DNA from 4 places in the Pseudomonas rhizozeae genome. Region 2 is predicted to be linked to each of the others. Evidence: predicted binding sites of a transcription regulator. Region 2 holds the regulator's gene; each other region holds the start of a gene.

Region 1 (5,000 bases), on a different contig from region 2:
AGGATTTGTTCCTCGGCCACTGCGACCGCCCCGGCATCCACCCGGCGCCGTATCTGGCGCGGGCGCAGTGGATCATCATGAACACGCCCTACCCGCTCGGCGCTGACGAGTTGCGCGGTCTGCTGCAGCGCTCGCACCAATTGGTGGTGAGCAAGTTGCCGAAGAAAACCCAGGTCGGCCTGCTGCTCTAGAACAACGCCAGCAGGTGTGCGCCGAGGAACAGTTGATCAATCCAGAACACTTGGTGCGCCAACACAATCAGCCAGAACACCAGTTGGAACGAGACTTTGCGGGTTTTGTGCCGGAACACCTGCTGCGCCAGCAACGCACCGGGCCAGCCACCGGCGGCTTCCAGGGCGTGCAGGACGTTCTCCGGGGTGCGCCAGCGGGCGGTCTGCGCCTTACGCTTATCGCTCCAATACAGCACAAACGCGACCACGCTGACTACGCCGTAGGCTGCCAACGCCATGGGCGTGCCCTGGCGCAGCCACAGCAGCACCGAGCCGCCCAGCGGCAAGGCGCAGAGCAGGACGAAGATCAGCAGTTTCAGGCGCAGGTGCTGAATCGACCCGCCGGCGTTGCGGCCGGACGGGCGCTCGGGACGGCGCCGGGCGCTGGCGTCACTCATGGTTGCGCGGCGGACCAGTCGACCCAGCCGAACTGCCAGGTAGCGAGGATCAGCAGGCCAAACGCAATGCGATACCAGGCGAATGCCGCGTAGCTATGGCTGGCGATGAACTTGAGCAGCCCCTTGACCGCAATCATGGCGAAGATGAACGCGGTGACAAAGCCGATTGCGAACACCGGGAAATCCGCCGGGACGAACAGCTCGCGGTACTTATAGCCCGAGTACACCGCCGCACCGACCATGGTTGGCATTGCCAGGAAGAAAGAAAACTCGGTGGCGGTTTTGCGCGACAGGCCAAACAGCAAGCCGCCGATGATGGTCGAGCCGGACCGCGAGGTGCCGGGGATCATCGCCAGGCACTGGGCGAAGCCGACTTTCAGCGCGTCTTTCCAGGTGATGTCGTCGACGCTTTCGGCGTGCACTTCGTGCTGGCGCTGTTCGGCCCACAGCATGATGATCCCGCCGATGACCAGCGCGGCAGCCACGGTGATCGGGTTAAACAGGTATTCATGGATCAAGTCGGCGAAAATCACCCCAAGCACTACGGCCGGCAGGAAGGCGATCAGCAGGTTTGCGGTAAAGCGCCGGGCGCTTGGCTGGGTCGGCAAGCCAATCACCACGTCAAAGATCTTCTTCCGGAACTCCCAGACCACAGCGAGAATGGCGCCCAATTGAATAATGATGTTGAACGCCATCGCCCGTTCGCCGCCGAACTCAAGCAAGTCAGCGACGATAATCTGGTGCCCGGTACTGGAAATCGGCAAAAACTCCGTCAGCCCTTCCACAATGCCAAGAATAAGTGCCTGCACGGCGGTCCAAAGATCCATCAATCCCCCAAGAAGCGCTGCGCGGCGGCAGGCCCCATCGATATTGTTTAATGCCAGCCTGTTGTTCGAGCTGAATTGCCGCGCGCAGGATCCACACGAAACGGTAAAAATTCCGTGAAAAATCAACTTGGATTCAGGTTTTGGCGCGCGGGGCCGAGATCCTATCAGACATGCCCGATTAACGCTGCGGCGTAATTGGACTTGGGTCGCATAGGCCCGCACCGCGAAGCGTGGTTGGATGCTGGTGGTCTTTTATTACCAGAACAAGAAACCGAGGTGACAGCGTTATGAACAGCTTGCGCAGTGTGTCGATCAGCCGACGCTTGTGGCTGATACTGATTGTGGCCGTCGTGATGCTTTTGACGTTGGGCGTGTTGATGCTCAAGCAGATTCACGACGACCTGTATTACGCCAAGGCGCAGAAAACCCAGCATGTGGTGCAGACCGCCAGCGGCATTCTCGCGTATTACCATGGCCTGGAAACCGCCGGCACCCTGAGTCGCGATGCGGCGCAGAAGCAAGCGTTGAGCGCGGTGCGTGGCTTGCGCTACGACCAGAACGAATACTTCTGGATCAACGACCTGACACCGGTCATGGTCATGCACCCGGTCAACGCCAAGCTCGAAGGCCAGAACCTTTCGGCGATCCGTGATCCGGACGGCTTTGCAGTGTTCAACGAAATGGTGGTCATAGCCAAGGCCAAGGGCGCCGGCATGGTCGACTACCGCTGGCCGAAACCCGGTGCCGAGGCGCCGGTGGAGAAAACCTCCTACGTCAAACTGTTCGAACCCTGGGGCTGGATCATCGGTTCCGGGGTGTATATCGACGACACCCAGGCCGAGTTCAAGGCGCAAGTGTGGAAAGCCTCGGCGGTCGGCCTGGTGATCGCGTTGATCATGGCGCTGCTGGTGGTGTTGATCGCCCGCAGCATCGTTCGGCCGTTGCAGGAAACTGTCAACGCCATGGCCAATATTGCCAGCGGCGAAAGTGACCTGACCCGCAGCCTCGACACCCACGGCCAGGATGAAGTGACGCAACTGGCGCGGCACTTCAATGCCTTTACCGAAAAGCTGCGCCTGGTGGTCAGCCAGTTGCAGACTTCAGCCAGCGCTTTGGGCCAGTCGTCCAGTGACCTGGGCAACGACGCCTTGCAGGCCCAGCAGCGCAGCCACCAGCAATCGCAGCAAATGGAGCTGGTAGCCACTGCGATCAACGAGGTGACCTACGGCGTGCAGGACGTGGCGAAGAACGCCGAGCAGGCCGCCAGCGAAATGCGCGATGCCGAATCCCAGGCGCAGCAGGGCCAGATCAACATCGACAGCAGCCTGCAGCAGATCGACAAGCTTTCGGGGACCATCGATCAAGCGGTGGAGGTGATTCGCACCCTGGCTGCGGAAAGCACGCAGATCGGCACGGTGCTGGAGGTGATCCGTTCGATTGCCGAGCAGACCAACCTGCTGGCGCTGAACGCCGCGATTGAAGCCGCCCGTGCCGGCGAGCAAGGCCGTGGTTTTGCGGTGGTAGCCGATGAAGTGCGGCTGTTGGCGCAGCGCACGCAGAAATCCACGGCGGAAATCCAGGCAATGATCGAGCGCTTGCAGAATCATTCTGAGGCAGCGGTCAAGGTGATCGGCGACAGCAGCCGCGCCTCGCAACTGACCATCGAACAGGCCGGCCTGGCCGGCGCCAGTTTGAATGCGATTGGCCAGGCGTTGCGCAATCTCAATGGCCTCAACACCTCGATTGCCAGCGCGACGCTGCAACAGGCGCATGTGGTGGAGGACATCAACCAAAACGTCACCCAGGCCGCCGGCCTGTCCCACAGCACCGCGCTGGCGGCGGAACAGTCGAGCGTGGCCAGTGTACGGTTGAAGGACTTGAGCGAGCAGTTGAACGGGTTGCTGCGCCAGTTCCGGGTTTGATGCGGTAGCCGGGCTGTGGTGTTCCCTTGTGGGAGCGAGCCGGCTCCGAGCGGCGTTCCGACGAAGGCTATTTTCGTGCTGACGAGGAAATCGCGGATGTCCCCAAACACTGTGGGAGCCTGGCTTGCCAGCGATGACTTTTTATCAGCCACTAGAGATTTTGCAGGTGTACATATCCATTTCTTTTGTGAAGGCTGATATGGGTTCCGCTCTTACAGCGGGTTACTTGGAAAAGCGCCAAGTAACCAAGCGCTTTAATCCCCTCCATTCGGTGCCTCGCTAAGGCTCGGCATTCCCTCACTCCGGCCTTGCTCCGTGGGCCCGCCGCCATCCGCCATCCCTGGCCGGGGGCGGCTACCTCGGCATCCCTGCCGAGGTGCCCACTGCGCAAGACCTGCGTTCTGCCTCTGGTTCACGGGGCAGAGCAGATCAAAAGCAAAAGCCAGATCAAGAGCAGCCGAGGCGGCCTAGTAGCCGACCTGGCTTCGGATTGTTCGTGTTCCCCTTGTGGAAGCGAGCTCGCTCGCGAAGGCGTCCCGTGAGGCAATACATCTCCATGGCTCGTGCACCTCATCGCGGGCTTGCCAGCGATGGCTACTTCCCTGCTGACGAGTAAATTGCGGATGTCCCAAAACCCTGTGGGAGCTGCGGTGCGACGATTCGACTTGCCAGCGATGAGTCCCGGCCAGGCAATTAAGCTCTGATTGTTCTCACACCCGAGGTGAAAGACAGCCAAGACGGTCCCGGAGGCTAAGGGTGCCAAGCCTCCTCGCCGCAAAAAACAGTACAATCGCGCCCTCTTCCACTCCCCCAAGGAAACGTCCATGTCCGGGCTTGAACTGTTTGCTGCTGCGCTCGGCGTGGTTGCGGTTTGGTTGACGGTCAAGCAGAACCCTTGGTGCTGGCCGATCGGGTTGGTGATGGTGTTGCTGTACAGCTGGGTGTTTTACGACGTGAAGTTGTATTCCGACATGTTGCTGCAAGTGGTGTATGCCGGGTTGCAGGTGTATGGCTGGCGGCAATGGACGCGGGGCGGCGCGACGCATGCGGGGCGTCAGGTCAGTAGCCTGGGCGCGCTCTCGATTGCGGGTGGTCTGGCGGTCGGCGGTGTTGGCAGTCTGCTGCTTGGGGCGGCCATGGCGCATTGGACCGATGCCGCGCAGCCCTGGCTGGATGCCGCGCTCACCGGGTTCAGCCTGGTGGCGCAAGGGTGGATGGCGCAGAAGCGAGTACAGTGCTGGCCGTTGTGGATTGCCCTGGATGTGATTTTCGTCGGCCTGTTTATTTACAAAGACCTTTACCTCACCGCCGGGCTGTATGCCGTGTTCACCGTGATTGCCGTGCAAGGCTGGCGTGAATGGCAGGCCGACCCGGCGCTGCGTGCCGCATGAAAGTCCTGGTGCTGACCGGCCCTGAATCCAGCGGCAAGAGCTGGCTGTCCGCCGAATTGCTGCAGCGCTTCGGTGGCGTGGTGGTGGGTGAGTATGTGCGCTGGTTCATCGAGCAGCGCCTGTCGGGCGAAAACGCTCGTGAAACTTGCCTGGCGGATATTCCCGAGATCGCCCACGGGCAACTGGCCTGGGAAGATGCAGCGCGTGCGGAGCAACCGGCGCTGCTGATCCT
Region 2 (5,000 bases):
CAGCGGCTGGCGCGGCGGCAGTCTTCGGTGCTTCGACCTTGGCCGGCGGTTTTGGCACAGCCTTGGCCACCGGTTCGGCGACTGCAGCGCTGGAGGACGCAGAGCCCACCGCGGCCCCCGCGTTGACCTCGCTGAACTTGCCTTTGCCGTGCAATTCGTCGAGCAGCGATTCGAATTCGTGATCGGAAATCAGGTCGCTACCCGCCGCCGCAGCGGTCGGTGCAGCGGCCGGAACCGAGGCAATGGCCGACTCCAGCGCATCAACGGCAAAGTTGCCCTTGCCGTGCAACTGGTCGAGCAGTGCTTCGAATTCGTCGTCAGTAATGTCGGAGCTGTCACCCGGCGCTTTCGTTGCCGCGGCGGCCGACGATGCGCCCCCTGCAGGCGTGACGGCGTCGGCGGCGAACTGGCCTTTGCCGTGCAGTTGATCAAGCAACGACTCGAACTCGGCGTCGGTGATTTCATCGCTCGCCGCATCGCTGCTGGCGGTCACGGGGGCAGCAGACACGGGGGCCTCGGCCTGGGCCTTGACGGCGTTCAGCGAGTCCAGCAACTGTTCGAATTCGTTATCGGTGATATCGCCCGGTTCCGCTTCGGCGGCAGGCGCTTCGACCTCAGCGGCCGGCGCCACTTCGTCAGCCGATTGCGGCTCGGCCAGACGCGCCAGGGCCGCCAGCAATTGAGGCGTGGCCGGGGTGATCGGGCCACGTTCGCGGACTTCAGTGAACATGCTGTTCACCGCGTCCAGTGCTTCGAGAACCACGTCCATCAATTCCGAGTCGACGCGCCGCTCACCCTTGCGCAGGATGTCGAACACGTTCTCGGCGATATGACAGCACTCCACCAACTCATTGAGCTGGAGGAAGCCGGCGCCCCCTTTTACAGTGTGAAAACCGCGAAAAATTGCATTGAGCAAATCCGCATCATCCGGACGGCTTTCCAGCTCGACCAGTTGCTCGGACAGTTGCTCTAGAATCTCGCCGGCCTCAACCAGGAAATCCTGAAGGATCTCTTCATCGGCGCCGAAGCTCATGTGTAGGGGTGCTCCTAAAGAAACCTAAAATCCAAGGCTGGACAGCAAATCGTCCACATCGTCCTGACCGGACACAACGTCTTCTCTTTTATCGGCATGAATCTGCGGACCTTCACCCTGAGAGAGATGTTTTTGTGGATCTTTTTCAGCCAGCATCGCATCGCGGTCGTGTTCGATCCCGGCGAAGCGATCAACCTGGCTGGCCATCAACACCAGCTTGAGCAAATTGCTTTCCACTTCGGTGACCAATTGGGTCACGCGCTTGATCACCTGGCCGGTGAGGTCCTGGTAATCCTGGGCCAGCAGAATGTCGTTGAGGTTGCTGGAAACAGCACGGTTGTCCTCGGCGCTGCGCGTCAGGAAACCGTCGACGCGACGAGCCAGCTCGCGGAACTCTTCGGCGCCGACTTCGCGGCGCATGAATCGGCCCCAATCGGTGCTCAAGGCCTGGGCATCGGTGCTCAGAGCATTGACCAGCGGGGTCGCGGTTTCCACCAGGTCCATGGTGCGATTCGCCGCCGCTTCGGTCAGCTTGACCACATAGCCCAGGCGCTCGGTAGCGTCGGTGATCTGCGAGACTTCCTCGGCTTGCGGCATGTGCGGGTCAATCTGAAAATTGACGATCGCACTGTGCAGCTCACGGGTGAGCTTGCCCACTTCCTGATACAGGCCGCGGTCACGGGTCTGGTTGAGCTCATGGATCAGTTGCACGGCGTCGCCGAACTTGCCTTTTTCAAGGCTGGCGACCAGTTCGACCGCGTGTTTTTTCAGGGTCGATTCAAAATCGCCCAGTGAAGATTCTTTGTGCTCCATAGCTCCCCCGTGGCGCAGTGGCGTGGCGATCAACCGATGCGTTCGAAGATCTTCTCGATCTTGTCTTTCAGCGCCTGGGCGGTGAAAGGCTTGACCACATAGCCGTTAACGCCGGCCTGGGCTGCTTCGATGATCTGTTCGCGCTTGGCTTCAGCGGTCACCATCAGCACGGGGAGACTTTTGAGTTTTTCATCGGCGCGCACGTGGCGCAGCAGTTCGATACCGGTCATGCCAGGCATGTTCCAGTCCGTCACCAGAAAGTCGATGCTGCCGCTGTTGAGGACCGGAATGGCGGTGGTGCCATCGTCAGCCTCGACCGTGTTGGTGAACCCAAGGTCACGCAACAGGTTTTTTATGATCCGCCGCATCGTTGAGAAGTCATCAACGATGAGGATTTTCATGTTCTTGTCCAATTCGACCTCCAAGCAGACTTAAACGCGCCCAGCACCTGGACACGCCATTTCATTCAATCTGGCAAAGCACTCAATGGCTGCGTGGAGCACAACAGATCGCGACCGGCAGGTTTTTGCACCCGCCAGCCTCGTTCGCAGTGTCCCCACACTGCCTTCAGCGCGCTCGCCACTCCCCCAAACGCCCCCGCAAACGGGCCGCGCACTGGCTATGTAACTGGCTGACCCGCGATTCGCTGACCCCCAGGACCTCACCGATTTCCTTGAGGTTCAGCTCTTCGTCGTAGTACAGCGCCAACACCAGTCGCTCACGCTCCGGCAAATTGGCAATCGCATCCGCCAGCGCCGCCTGGAAGCGTTCATCCTCCAGATCGCGTGACGGCTCGAGATGAGCACTCGCGCCATCCTCGTGCAGCCCTTCGTGTTCGCCGTCCTGCAAGAGGTCGTCGAAACTGAACAGGCGACTGCCCAAGGTGTCATTTAAAATCCCGTAATAATCGTCGAGACTCAATTGGAGTTCGGCCGCAACTTCGTGATCTTTAGCGTCACGACCGGTTTTAGCTTCAATTGAGCGAATCGCGTCGCTGACCATTCGGGTATTGCGGTGCACCGAGCGTGGCGCCCAGTCCCCTTTGCGGACCTCGTCCAGCATGGCCCCGCGGATTCGAATGCCCGCGTAGGTTTCAAAACTGGCGCCTTTACTGGCGTCATATTTGGTCGACACTTCGAGCAGGCCGATCATGCCGGCCTGGATCAAGTCTTCGACCTGAACACTGGCCGGCAGACGCGCCAGCAAGTGGTAGGCAATGCGTTTGACCAGGGGCGCGTAACGCTCGATCAACTCGTACTGCGCATCACGGGCCGACTTCTTGTAAAGGTTGTAGCCGCTGGCTGTCATAGCACGGGTCCTGCCGTCTGTTGCACGAGGCGTTCAACGAAAAACTCCAGGTGCCCACGCGGGTTGGCAGGCAATGGCCAGGTGTCGACCTTTTGCGCAATGGCCTTGAAGGCCAAGGCGCATTTGGAACGCGGAAAGGCTTCATACACCGCGCGCTGTTTCTGCACGGCCTTGCGCACACTTTCGTCATACGGCACGGCGCCGACGTATTGCAGGGCGACGTCGAGGAAGCGGTCGGTGACTTTGGTTAACTTGGCGAACAGGTTGCGGCCTTCTTGCGGGCTCTGGGCCATGTTGGCCAGGACGCGGAAGCGGTTCATGCCGTAATCGCGGTTGAGCAACTTGATCAGGGCGTAGGCGTCGGTGATCGAGGTCGGTTCGTCGCACACCACCAGCAACACTTCCTGGGCCGCGCGGACAAAACTGACTACCGAGTCACCAATACCTGCAGCGGTGTCGATCACCAGTACATCAAGGTTGTCGCCGATGTCGCTGAACGCCTGGATCAGACCGGCATGCTGCGCCGGGCTCAGGTGCACCATGCTCTGGGTGCCGGACGCGGCCGGCACGATACGAATCCCGCCGGGGCCTTGAAGCAAGACGTCACGCAGCTCGCAGCGCCCTTCGATAACGTCCGCCAGCGTCCGCTTGGGGGTGAGCCCCAACAGAACGTCGACGTTCGCCAGCCCCAGGTCGGCGTCCAGCAGCATGACACGACGGCCAAGTTCAGCTAGAGCCAGGGACAAGTTCACTGACACGTTAGTCTTCCCGACGCCACCTTTGCCGCCGGTCACCGCGATCACCTGTACGGGATGCATGCTGCCCATGTTTTTTTCTTTACCTTGTCTTACTTAGACGGAGGCCACATTACTGGCTGCGCGTTCACCAATGGAACAATGCATGGCAGACCATCGATGTAGGTACAAAAAGTGTTCATGAATACCTCAGCCGACCTGCTTGGTCGGGCTGTGGTAGATATCAGCGAACATGTCAGCCATGGCTTCCTCGCTGGGTTCTTCCTGCATTTGCACACTCACCGCGCGGCTGACCAACTGGTGCCGGCGCGGCAAGTGCAGATCGTCCGGGATCCGCGGGCCGTCGGTCAGGTAGGCCACCGGTAATTCGTGAGTAATGGCCAGGCTCAACACTTCGCCCAGGCTCGCCGTCTCATCCAGTTTAGTCAGGATGCACCCGGCCAGCCCGCAGCGCTTGTAACTGTGATAAGCGGCAGTCAGCACTTGTTTCTGGCTGGTGGTGGCCAAAACCAGGTAATTCTTCGATCTGATCCCGCGGCCTGCCAGGCTTTCCAATTGCATGCGCAACGCTGGGTCACTGGCTTGCAGGCCGGCCGTGTCGATCAATACGACGCGCTTGCGCAGCAAGGGTTCCAGTGCCTGGACCAGCGACTGGCCCGGATCGACGTGAGTCACCGAGACATTAAGGATGCGGCCGAGGGTCTTGAGCTGTTCCTGGGCGCCAATGCGGAAGCTGTCCATGCTCACCAGCGCGATGTTTTGCGCGCCGTACTTGAGCACATAACGGGCGGCGAGCTTGGCCAGGGTGGTGGTCTTGCCCATGCCGGCAGGGCCGACCATGGCAATCACGCCGCCCTCTTCCAATGGCTCGATTTCCGGGGTGGCGATCATCCGCGCCAGGTGCGCCAGCAGCATGCGCCAGGCCTGACGAGGTTCTTCGATATCGGTGATCATCGCCAGCAGGTCGCGGGACAACGGCCCGGACAGACCAATGCGCTGCAAACGACGCCACAGGTTGGCCTGGGCCGGACGGCTGCCTTGCAATTGATTCCAGGCCAGGGTGCCGAGCTGCACTTCCATCAGCTCGCGCA
Region 3 (5,000 bases), on a different contig from region 2:
CGTCAGGCGCTGGACATGGCGATCAACAAACAGAACATCATCGACGCCGTGTACGAAGGGGCTGGGCAACTGGCGGTGAACGCAATGCCGCCGACCCAGTGGTCGTACGACACCAGCATCGCCGATGCTCCACGAGACATCGAAAAAGCCAGGCAATTGCTCAAGGAGGCCGGGGTTGCCGATGGCACGGAGATCACCTTGTGGGCAATGCCGGTGCAGCGTCCCTACAACCCCAACGCTAAATTGATGGCGGAGATGATCCAGGCGGATTGGGCGAAAATCGGTATCAAAGCGAAGATCGTCAGTTATGAATGGGGCGAGTACAACAAGCGCGCCAAGCAAGGTGAAAACGGAGCAATTCTAATTGGATGGAGTGGCGACAACGGCGACCCAGACAATTGGCTGGGAACGCTGTTTGGTTGCGACGCGCTGGAAGGCAACAACTATTCGAAATGGTGCGACCCAACTTATGACGCGCTGATCAAAGAAGCCAAGGCGACCGCCGATCATGGCAAACGCGTCGAGCTGTACCAGCGGGCGCAGCATGTGCTCAAAGACGCGGTGCCGATCACGCCGATCGCTCACTCGACAATCTTCCAGCCGCTGAGTAAAGCCGTGGATGGCTACAAGATCAGTCCGTCCGGCTACAGCTCGTTTTATGGCGTCGGCCTCAAGTAACAGCGTTGCGCGCGGATCCACTACCGGCTGAGCCCCGTGCGCACTGATGGCAGCGGATAGGGCCGGGCGCTGACGTTTATGGGCGCCGGCCTGGTTGTCGGTCGGCTCCAGACAAGGGGGGGGGCGATTGGAGCTCCGTCTTGAGACAGTCGATAAACGCGCGCAACTTCTTCGGCGCGTTCTGCCCTTAAAAGTGGAACACGGGATGTGGCGCTTGTTACGTTTAGCGGTCAGTAACCCAACTTGTCTCGCAGCCCGTAATACCAAGCGCCCAAGGCCGCGAACGGCGTGCGCAACAGTTGCCCGCCGGGGAAGGGGTAATGTGGCAAGTCGGCAAACGCATCGAAGCGCTGGGCCTGGCCCCGTAGTGCCTCGGCCAGCACCTTGCCAGCCAGGTGCGTGTAGGTAACGCCATGGCCGCTGCAACCCTGGGAGTAATAAATGTTGTCGCCGAGGCGCCCGACCTGCGGGAGACGCGACAGAGTCAGCAGGAAATTTCCGGTCCAGGCGTAATCAATCTTTACGTCCTTGAGTTGTGGAAAGGCCTTGAGCATTTTCGGGCGAATGATCGCTTCGATGTTCGCCGGGTCCCGAGCGCCGTAAACCACGCCACCGCCGAAGATAAGGCGCTTGTCGCTGGTCAGTCGGTAGTAGTCGAGCAAGTAGTTGCAGTCTTCGACGCAATAGTCCTGAGGCAACAACGCCTTCGCTAGTTCTTCACCCAAGGGTTCGGTAGTGATCACTTGCGTGCCGCACGGCATCGACTTGGCCGCCAGTTCCGGCACCAAATTACCGAGGTAGGCGTTGCCGGCAACGATGATGAACTTGGCCCTGACCTTGCCCTGAGGCGTGTGCACCACCGGATTGGCACCGCGCTCGATGCGCACCGCCGGCGATTGCTCATAAATAGTGCCGCCCAAGGACTCGACGGCAGCGGCCTCACCGAGGGCCAGGTTGAGCGGATGAATGTGCCCGCCGCTCATGTCGAGCATGCCGCCGACGTACTGGTCGCACGCCACGACCTCGCGGACGCGCTGCTGGTCCAGCAGCTCCAGTTGCGTGTGGCCGAAGCGTTCCCACAAGCGTTTTTGGGATTCGAGATGACCCATTTGCTTGGGAGTGATCGCGGCAAACACGCCGCCGTCCTTCAGGTCGCACTGGATGTTGTACTTGGCGACTCGCTCGCGAATGATCCGGCCGCCCTCGAACGCCATCTGCCCCAACAGCTGCGCCTGCCTGGGGCCGACGCTGCGCTCGATCACGTCGATGTCACGGCTGTAGCTGTTAACGATTTGCCCGCCATTGCGCCCTGACGCGCCAAAGCCGACCTTGGCCGCTTCTAGCACGGTGACGCGAAAGCCGCTTTCCAGCAGGAACAGTGCCGACGACAGCCCGGTGTAGCCCGCGCCGATCACGCAGACATCGGTCTCGACGTCGTCTTGCAGTGCCGGGCGCGGCGGCACCGCATTGGCGGACGCGGCGTAATAGGATTCGGGGTAGGGAGTGTTCGCCATCCTGCAGCCTCTGTTTAATATATTTTACGAGTGCGCCGATCCTACCCGAGAAAAAAATCCTCCGCCAGCCAGCCGGATTTTCCGGCCCGCCAACGCAATTAAATATTTTGCATATTCATAGGGTTAGCCCAAAAAAGGTGTTGACACCTTTTTGGAATTCCGTAGAATGCCGCCTCACAGCAGGCACGTAGCTCAGTTGGTTAGAGCACCACCTTGACATGGTGGGGGTCGTTGGTTCGAGTCCAATCGCGCCTACCAAACAAAATCCGCTCTGCTGGGCGGTCTAGAAGGGCTCACCGAAAGGTGGGCCCTTTTTTGTTGCGTGTGGAATTTGCCAAAGCCTTGGGCATCTCTATCGATTCCACGTCTTTTTCGGGTGCCGCTAAAGGCACGATGACATCAGCCGATGAATTAGAACGGAAGTCCAAACTTCCGACTTTCAAAGGCAACCAATAGCCTGCTTTTTTCGTACTTTTTTGCTCATGGATGTTTAAGCGCTGCCGCCCTCATCACTCTTTGAAGTCGAAAATAATGATCGAGCCTGAACGGATCGTCACCCTTTCACGGGAAGTGGAATCACTCGCCAATCGCGGCGTCAGTGACATACAAATGATCACTCGCCAGACCCGATTGCTGGCCATCAATGCGCTGATCGAAGCGGCGCATGCCGGCAAAGCCGGGTTGGGTTTTTCGGTGGTGGCCGAAGAAGTCAAAAATATCTCTGAACGTATTTCAAAAATCGCCAGCGGCCTCACCGAAGACTTGCAGGTGTCGGTCAACGAGTTGACTGATCTAGGCCGCAGCATGTGCTTTGATGTACGTGGGCAGCGGCTGGCGGATTTGTCCTTGAATTTGATCGAGATCATCGACCGCAACCTGTACGAGCGCACCTGTGACGTACGCTGGTGGGCGACGGATGCATCGCTGGTGGATCTGCTGATCAATCAAACGCCGCAAAGCTGTGTCCATGCCAGTGAGCGCTTGGGGATCATTCTCGACAGCTACACCGTGTACCTGGACATCTGGGTGGCCGACCTCAATGGGCAGGTCATCGCGTCGGGGCGGGCCGGGACCTTTGATAAAGTCATCGGCGCCAACGTCGCCGAGGCGCCGTGGTTCAAGCAAGCGCTGCGACATTCATCAGGCGATCAGTATTTTGCCGGCGAAGTGGCGGTCGAGCCGCTGCTCAATGGCGCGCAAACCTGTGCGTTCAGTGCGGCGGTGCGCGGCAAGACGGGCAAGCAGGCGCCGGTGATTGGGGTGATCGGGATTATGTTCGACTGGAAGAGCCAGGCCGATTCGGTCATCAACGGAGTGCGCCTGAGTGACGAGGAGCGTGCTAGAAGTCGAGTGATGATGGTCGACGCCAAGCACCGGATCATTGCTAGCTCTGACGCGCAGAGTCATCTGGGCGAGAGCATTGAATTACGGCCCAAGGCCGGGCAGCCCAACGGTTACAGCTCCCTGAGCGAAAACCACATTCAGGCCTATGCCATGACGCCCGGGTTCGAGACCTATCCCGGCATGGGCTGGCTCGGTGTCATCGAGCAGCAACTGCCGGCCATTGATTCGTAGCAGGACCTTTGGCGAGGCACCGGCACGCGCGCGCTTTTTGGGCTACTACTGACAGCTCAATCAAAATCCTAGCCTGAAGGAAGCCGCGCGATGCTTGCTCATTGGTCTTTGGCTGCAATTCATTTGTTGGCGTTCGCCCTGGGATTCTGGGCGGTGCTCAATCGTGGCACGGCGTTCAGTCGATTGGCCGCCGGAACGGCGCAGGCGCGCAGCGTGTTGCTCGCCGACAACCTGTGGGGCATCTCTGCGGTAATTTTGCTGGTCAGCGGTGGGATGCGCGCCTTTGGTGGGTACGAAAAAGGCACGGAGTATTACCTGTATCAGCCGTTGTTTCACCTGAAGATGACGCTGTTCGCGCTCATTCTGTTGCTGGAAATAATGCCCATGATCACCCTGATCAAATGGCGGATTGCACTGGGTCGCGGCAAGGCGATTGAGGCAGGCCGGGCGAAGATCTACGCGCGGATCAGCCATAGCCAGGCGTTGCTGATGATGCTGATGGTCGTGGCGGCCACGGGCATGGCGCGGGGATTCAGTTTCGGATAGGCGATTTCTCAGTGGTTAAAACGAATCGTCTTACAGCGAATCATGATGGGGATAGTTAGTATCGGTTCCAAGTTGTTACCGCGCTGTTTGCGATTTGGAAAGCCGATATTTGGATCCATCGAGAAGGAGGGGGCGAACGGGAGTCACAAGGGGAGAGGGGGCTTGAATCTTTAGCCAGCCATGCTCTGGGGCGCAAGGGCTGGCTACTGACTGCAACGGGATTCAGGGAGTGTTCGGCTTGTCGGGGGCAGTGAGGCCGGCCTGAATGCGTTGGTAGATTTCTTCGCGATGCACCGCAACGTTTTTCGGGGCGTTGATGCCAATCCTGACTTGCTGGCCGCTCACGCCCAGAATGGTGATCGTAATGTCATCACCGATGTTTATGCTTTCACCGACTTTGCGGGTGAGTATCAGCATGGTCTTCTCCTTGATTGCGTGGTAGGGCACCTGATTCAAAAAGTGCAGAGGTCGGTGGTCTGTATAGATTAATGCCAGTTGTCATGTTGTGGGTGCCTCATTCTGACGCGCAGACGCTGCATTAATTCCCAAGGCGCAACTATACAGCGCCGCACATCATCATTCTCGTTGTTTTGTGGCCGTTTTGTCGCACTCATCAAGTGCGCGCGAGTGATAAAATCGCGATTTTTGGCTTTCAGAGGAAAACGCTGTGCGCAAAATGGCCGTGGT
Region 4 (5,000 bases), on a different contig from region 2:
TCGTTACGGGCGAACAGTTCCGGGACGTTTTCGGCGGTGGTCTGGTTGACCGAGAAAATGCGCCCAGGGATGTAGACCATTTCCCGCAGCGTGCCGGCCAGCGGCATGTGCACGCGGTGGTAGTCCTTCGGCGACAGGTAAATGGTGGCGAAGTCGCCGCCCATGAACGGCGCCGCGTTGGCCGCGTCACCGCCCAACAGTTCCAGCACGCTGAAGCTGTGGCCCTTGGCCTGGAACACCCGGCCGTGCTCGATCGGGCCCAACTGGCTGACCGCGCCGTCGGCGGGGCTGAGGATCGCGCCCGGTGTCGGGTCCAGCGGCCGTGCGCCGTCCTTTAAGGCACGGGTGAAGAAGGCGTTGAAGTGCTCGTAACCGGTCAAGTCTTCGACCAGTGCCTGGGACATGTCCACCTGATAACGCTTGGCAAACCAGGCGGTGAAGGCGTTCTTGAACCAGCGCACACGGCACTCGGCGACGCAACCGGCCAGGCGCGACAGCAGGTGATGGGGCAGCAGGTATTGGCTGAGGATAAACAGACGCTTATTCATGTGCGGTCCTTAAAAACCTTAAATCTCGACGGGCGTGTCGGGGTGGTTGCCCCATTCGCCCCAGGAGCCGGCGTAGCCCTTGACCCGCGGATAACCGAGTGCCTTGGCCACCAGATAGGTGAAGCCAGAACGGTGATGCGTCTGGCAGTGAGTAATGATTTCTTTGTCCGGGGTGATCCCCAGTTGTTCCAGGATTTGCGGCATGTCGCGACGAATGCGCAGTTGCCGCGTCGGGTCCATGCCGGCGGTCCATTCGAAATTGACCGCGCCGGGTATATGCCCAGCCTTGGCCGCGAGGACTTTTTCGCCGGAGAACTCCAGCGGTCCACGGGCATCCCAGATCGCCAGGTCGGCGGCGCCGAGGCGGCTTTGCAGGTATTCGCGGGTGGCGGTGGGCGCTTCGAGCAGGGTCAACGGCACCGGGCCGCCCACCGCTTCGGGGATCTGCGTCGTGACCGGCAAACCTTGCGCCAGCCACGCGAGCAGGCCGCCGTCGAGGTAGTGATACTGGGTGTGACCGATCACATCGAGCAACCAGATAAAGCGCCCGGCCCAGCCGCCGCCTTCGTCGTCGTACACCACGTAAACCGCATCCTTGTTGTGGCCCAGTTCGCCGAACAATGCCTCAAGCGCTGCCTGCGGCGGCAGCAGGCCTGGCGCCGGCGGCTGGCCGAGTTGGGTGCGCTTGGGGTCGACAAAACGCGCGCCGGGCAAATGCCCTTCGGCGTAACGGGCGGCGCTGGTCAGGTCCACCAGAATCAGTTCGCGGGCGTCGAGGCGCGGCAGCAGGTCGCTCGGCTCGATCACCAAAGCCAAGCCAGAGAAGTCAGACATGTGAGGTCTCCAGAGCACAAAGAGGCGGATTGTAACGCAAGCGTCAGTGGCTGCGATTGGTAAAGCTGTGCAGCGCTCTCTCGATGCACTGCGCGGTTTTGCCGAAGGCCTGCACGGTGATCTCCGAAAACGGCCCACCGCCCTGATCGGCGACCACCAGCATCACCACCCGGTCGTTATTGACCAGCGAGCGCAACAGCAAATGTTCGCCGCCGAATAGCCCGCGCAGACTCGCTGGCAGCAGCGCGGAAAATTGCGCGTTGTTGGCCGGCGTCAGGCGCACCTGCGCCTGCTGCGCCAGCAGCCGCTGCAGCACCGTACTTTTGCCCACCGGGATTTTCAGGCTGGCGGTTTCCGCCGGCAGCCCGGCGTGTGAATGCACCCGCAGGTGCGTTTGATTACGGTCGATCATCAGCAACATCACCCGGCGCATACCGCACGCGACCAAGGCATCGCGCGCCGCCGTGGTCAGGTGCATGGCGTTACTGAAGCGGCTCGGTTCCGCCAACAGTTGCGCGCACTGCTTGCGCCAGTGGGCGAGGTCGTCGGTGTTGGGGGCGGCCGCCGGCAACAGGCCACTGTGAACGCGCCGCGTGCCCCAGGGCCAGATCAGCGACTGCGCCGGGTGCCACAAATCGGGCATGGCGTGATGGCGGGCGCTGATGGCGGCCTGTTGGTGCAATTGCTGCTGCACCTCGTCCATCGACATCTGCAAATAGAGGCTGGTGAGGTACTGCCAGCGCTCGCTGTGCGGGCTGTCCCAAGCCTGCTGCGCCGACAATGCCAGGCCGTTGGCCAGCAGCACTGTGTTGGCCGGCTGGTTGAGCCAGCGACGCAGCGTCGGGTCATCGTCGAGGCGATTTTGCTGGCGCAGCGGATGCTCGCTGTCGCGGGCGATGCGCAGCACTTTCACCAGTTCGCGCTGTTCGCTGAGCAGCAGCCGATAGCCTTGCTGGACCCAGATCGGCAAGCGCCACTGGTTGACCATGGCTTCGCAAATCTTCAGCAGGCTGACGCCGAACAATTGCCTCTCGACCTTGCTCGCCCGTTCGCCTTTGTGGATCACCCGCAGTTCCCACTCTTCCAGCAGTTGCGGATGAGCCAGGGCCATCGGCCACAGCGGCGAGAGAAACAACAGGCTGCCCCAGTGAATGTCCTGCCACAGCCGGGCCAGGCGTCCGGCAAAAAAACCGTTCGCCTGTTGCGTGGCGTGCTGGCTGATCATCTGTAAATGGCGCAGGGCTTTCGGGATATCGCCGTCGGGCTGGGCGGGCAGGCGCGCGAGCAGCACTTCGGTGCGCTTGAGGCCCAGGCGATTGAGCGCCACTTCGAGGTTTTCCGCTGGCTCGGTCATGCTGCCGTGAGTGTGCTGGTTGGCTTCGCGAATCACGCTCAAGGCCAGCGCGGGGCTGTCTTGCATGAGGTCGGCGATGTCGCGCATCGAGCTGCGATTGTTGGCGATCGCCCGGCAAACCCGGTCATGACTCGATTGCGGAACCGGCAAGCGAACCCCGTCGAGCAGCTTGACCCAGCCTTCAATCGTGTTCGGTTTTACAGAGGTGACGTTCGTTTCATTAGCCATGGTGGGAGGCGGTCATCGTCTGCTGGATCAGCGCCCGGAACGGGGCAAATTGGCTTTTCGCCGGAACTGGCTATAGTCTGGCGCAGTTTTGCCGATAAGTAGAAGAAGAGATTTTTTAACTTCCGAATATGACCTTGAACCCGACTCAGTAAGTGCTCTCCTACCTATGGCTAAAATTATCGGCATCATCGTCGTATTCGCGAGCGTGCTCGGCGGATACGTGCTCTCCCACGGCAAGATTGCCGCTCTGATCCAGCCTTTCGAAGTGCTGATTATCGGCGGTGCCGCACTGGGTGCATTCCTGCAGGCGAACCCCGGCTACATGACCATGCATGTGCTCAAGAAGTCCCTGAGCATGTTCGGTTCGCGTTTTTCCCACACGTTCTACCTGGAAGTGCTGGGGCTGATTTACGAGATCCTCAACAAGAGCCGCCGCGAAGGCATGATGGCGATCGAGGGCGACATCGAAGATGCCGCCGCGAGCCCGATCTTCGCCAAGTACCCGGCGGTGCTCAAGGATGAACGCATGACCGCGTTCGTCTGCGATTACTTGCGCATCATGTCGTCCGGCAACATGGCGCCCCACGAGCTCGAAGGCTTGTTCGACATGGAGCTGACCAGCCTCAAAGAAGACCTCGATCACCCGTCCCACGCCGTGAATGGCATTGCCGACGGCATGCCGGGTTTCGGTATCGTCGCGGCAGTACTGGGTATCGTAGTGACCATGGCGTCTCTGGGCGAGGGTGACCAGGCGTCTATCGGCCTGCACGTCGGTGCGGCGTTGGTGGGGACCTTCTTCGGTATTCTGGCGGCCTACGGTTTCTTCGGCCCGCTGGCGCATTCCCTGGCCCACGACGCCAAGGAAGAGCTGAACATCTACGAAGCGATCAAGGCGTCGCTGGTGGCTTCGGCTTCCGGCATGCCGCCGTCGCTGGCGGTAGAGTTCGGGCGCAAGGTTCTGTACCCGGCGCATCGCCCGAGCTTTGCTGAGCTGGAACAAGCGGTTCGCGGTCGTTAAGTCATGGAAAATAACCAGCCGATCATTATCAAGCGCGTAAAAAAATACGCGGGCGGGCATCACGGGGGCGCGTGGAAAATCGCCTTCGCCGACTTCGCCACGGCGATGATGGCGTTCTTCCTGGTGCTGTGGCTGCTGTCCACGGCCACCCCGGAACAGAAGATCGCCATCGCCGGTTACTTCAAGGACCCGGTCGGTTTCTCCGAGAGCGGCACGCCTTACATCATCGACCTCGGCGGCAGCCCGACCCTGGCACCGGAGAACACCCTCAACCCCGAGGTGAAATCCCAGCCGCAGCCGGACAAAGTGACGGTCGACGCCGAACAGGCCGAAGGCATGGCCGAGATGGTCGAAAAGGAACGCCTGGAATTGCTCCTGCAAGAACTGCAGAACAAGGTGGAAGAGAACCCGCAACTGCAGAAGTTCAAGGACCAGATCCTGTTCGAGATCACGCCGAACGGTTTGCGCATCCAGATTCGCGACGCCGAGAACCGGCCGATGTTCGACTCCGGCAGCGCACGCCTGAAGCCGTACTTCGAAGACATCCTGCTGGCCATGGCCGACACCATCAAAGCGGTGCCGAACAAGATCAGCATCAGCGGCCACACCGATGCCAAGCCGTATACCGGCAGCGGTGAGTACGGCAACTGGGAACTCTCGGCCAACCGCGCGAACGCCGCACGCCGGGCGCTGGTGGCGGGCAGCTACCCGGATGCGCAAGTGGCGCGGGTGGTGGGCTATGCCTCGTCGGTGCTGTTCGACCGCGAGCACCCGTTCAACCCGGTCAACCGCCGTATCGACATTGTGGTCCTGACCAAGAAAGCCCAAGCCGCGATCGAAGGTTCGCAAAGTGTCAACCACGATGCCCCGGCAGCCACGCCAGATTCTGGCGCCGCCGCACCTGGCGATACACCGGTCGATCCAAACGCACTGCCGGCCGATCAACAACCGGTCCCGGCCCACGAATTGCGCGAACGCCTCAACCTGTTCGACGACCCGGCGCCCAAGCCGGGCGACC

The links. Region 2 encodes FliA, which starts transcription of late flagellar genes. Its sites were predicted from a motif close to CTAAAGTTTNNNNNNNNNNNGCCGNTAA; they were not measured.
Region 1: RG836_RS02920 (methyl-accepting chemotaxis protein) is a predicted target of FliA. The motif match lies at 1,588-1,615, and genes of this name have one in related genera.
Region 3: RG836_RS23000 (methyl-accepting chemotaxis protein) is a predicted target of FliA. The motif match lies at 2,575-2,602, and genes of this name have one in related genera.
Region 4: motA (flagellar motor stator protein MotA) is a predicted target of FliA. The motif match lies at 3,035-3,062, and genes of this name have one in related genera.

Annotation. Positions count from the first base shown of each region.
Region 1 is NZ_JAVLSB010000014.1:13,454-18,453, forward strand. It holds gene RG836_RS02905 (MmcQ/YjbR family DNA-binding protein) at 1-191, shown strand, start outside; gene RG836_RS02910 (DUF1294 domain-containing protein) at 188-628, opposite strand; gene RG836_RS02915 (undecaprenyl-diphosphate phosphatase) at 625-1,455, opposite strand; gene RG836_RS02920 (methyl-accepting chemotaxis protein) at 1,743-3,377, shown strand; gene pnuC (nicotinamide riboside transporter PnuC) at 4,202-4,768, shown strand; partial or broken gene RG836_RS02930 (AAA family ATPase) at 4,765-5,000, shown strand, end outside.
Region 2 is NZ_JAVLSB010000020.1:79,150-84,149, forward strand. It holds gene RG836_RS04250 (chemotaxis protein CheA) at 1-1,033, opposite strand, end outside; gene RG836_RS04255 (protein phosphatase CheZ) at 1,058-1,846, opposite strand; gene RG836_RS04260 (chemotaxis response regulator CheY) at 1,876-2,247, opposite strand; gene fliA (RNA polymerase sigma factor FliA) at 2,414-3,154, opposite strand; gene fleN (flagellar synthesis regulator FleN) at 3,151-3,981, opposite strand; gene flhF (flagellar biosynthesis protein FlhF) at 4,099-5,000, opposite strand, start outside.
Region 3 is NZ_JAVLSB010000064.1:83,813-88,812, reverse strand. It holds gene RG836_RS23015 (ABC transporter substrate-binding protein) at 1-678, shown strand, start outside; gene RG836_RS23010 (NAD(P)/FAD-dependent oxidoreductase) at 909-2,192, opposite strand; tRNA gene RG836_RS23005 (tRNA-Val) at 2,374-2,450, shown strand; gene RG836_RS23000 (methyl-accepting chemotaxis protein) at 2,724-3,767, shown strand; gene RG836_RS22995 (DUF2214 family protein) at 3,858-4,313, shown strand; gene csrA (carbon storage regulator CsrA) at 4,536-4,730, opposite strand; gene RG836_RS22985 (SPOR domain-containing protein) at 4,981-5,000, shown strand, end outside.
Region 4 is NZ_JAVLSB010000037.1:68,352-73,351, forward strand. It holds gene asd (archaetidylserine decarboxylase) at 1-548, opposite strand, end outside; gene RG836_RS11890 (rhodanese-like domain-containing protein) at 567-1,382, opposite strand; gene RG836_RS11895 (HDOD domain-containing protein) at 1,426-2,964, opposite strand; gene motA (flagellar motor stator protein MotA) at 3,131-3,982, shown strand; gene motB (flagellar motor protein MotB) at 3,986-5,000, shown strand, end outside.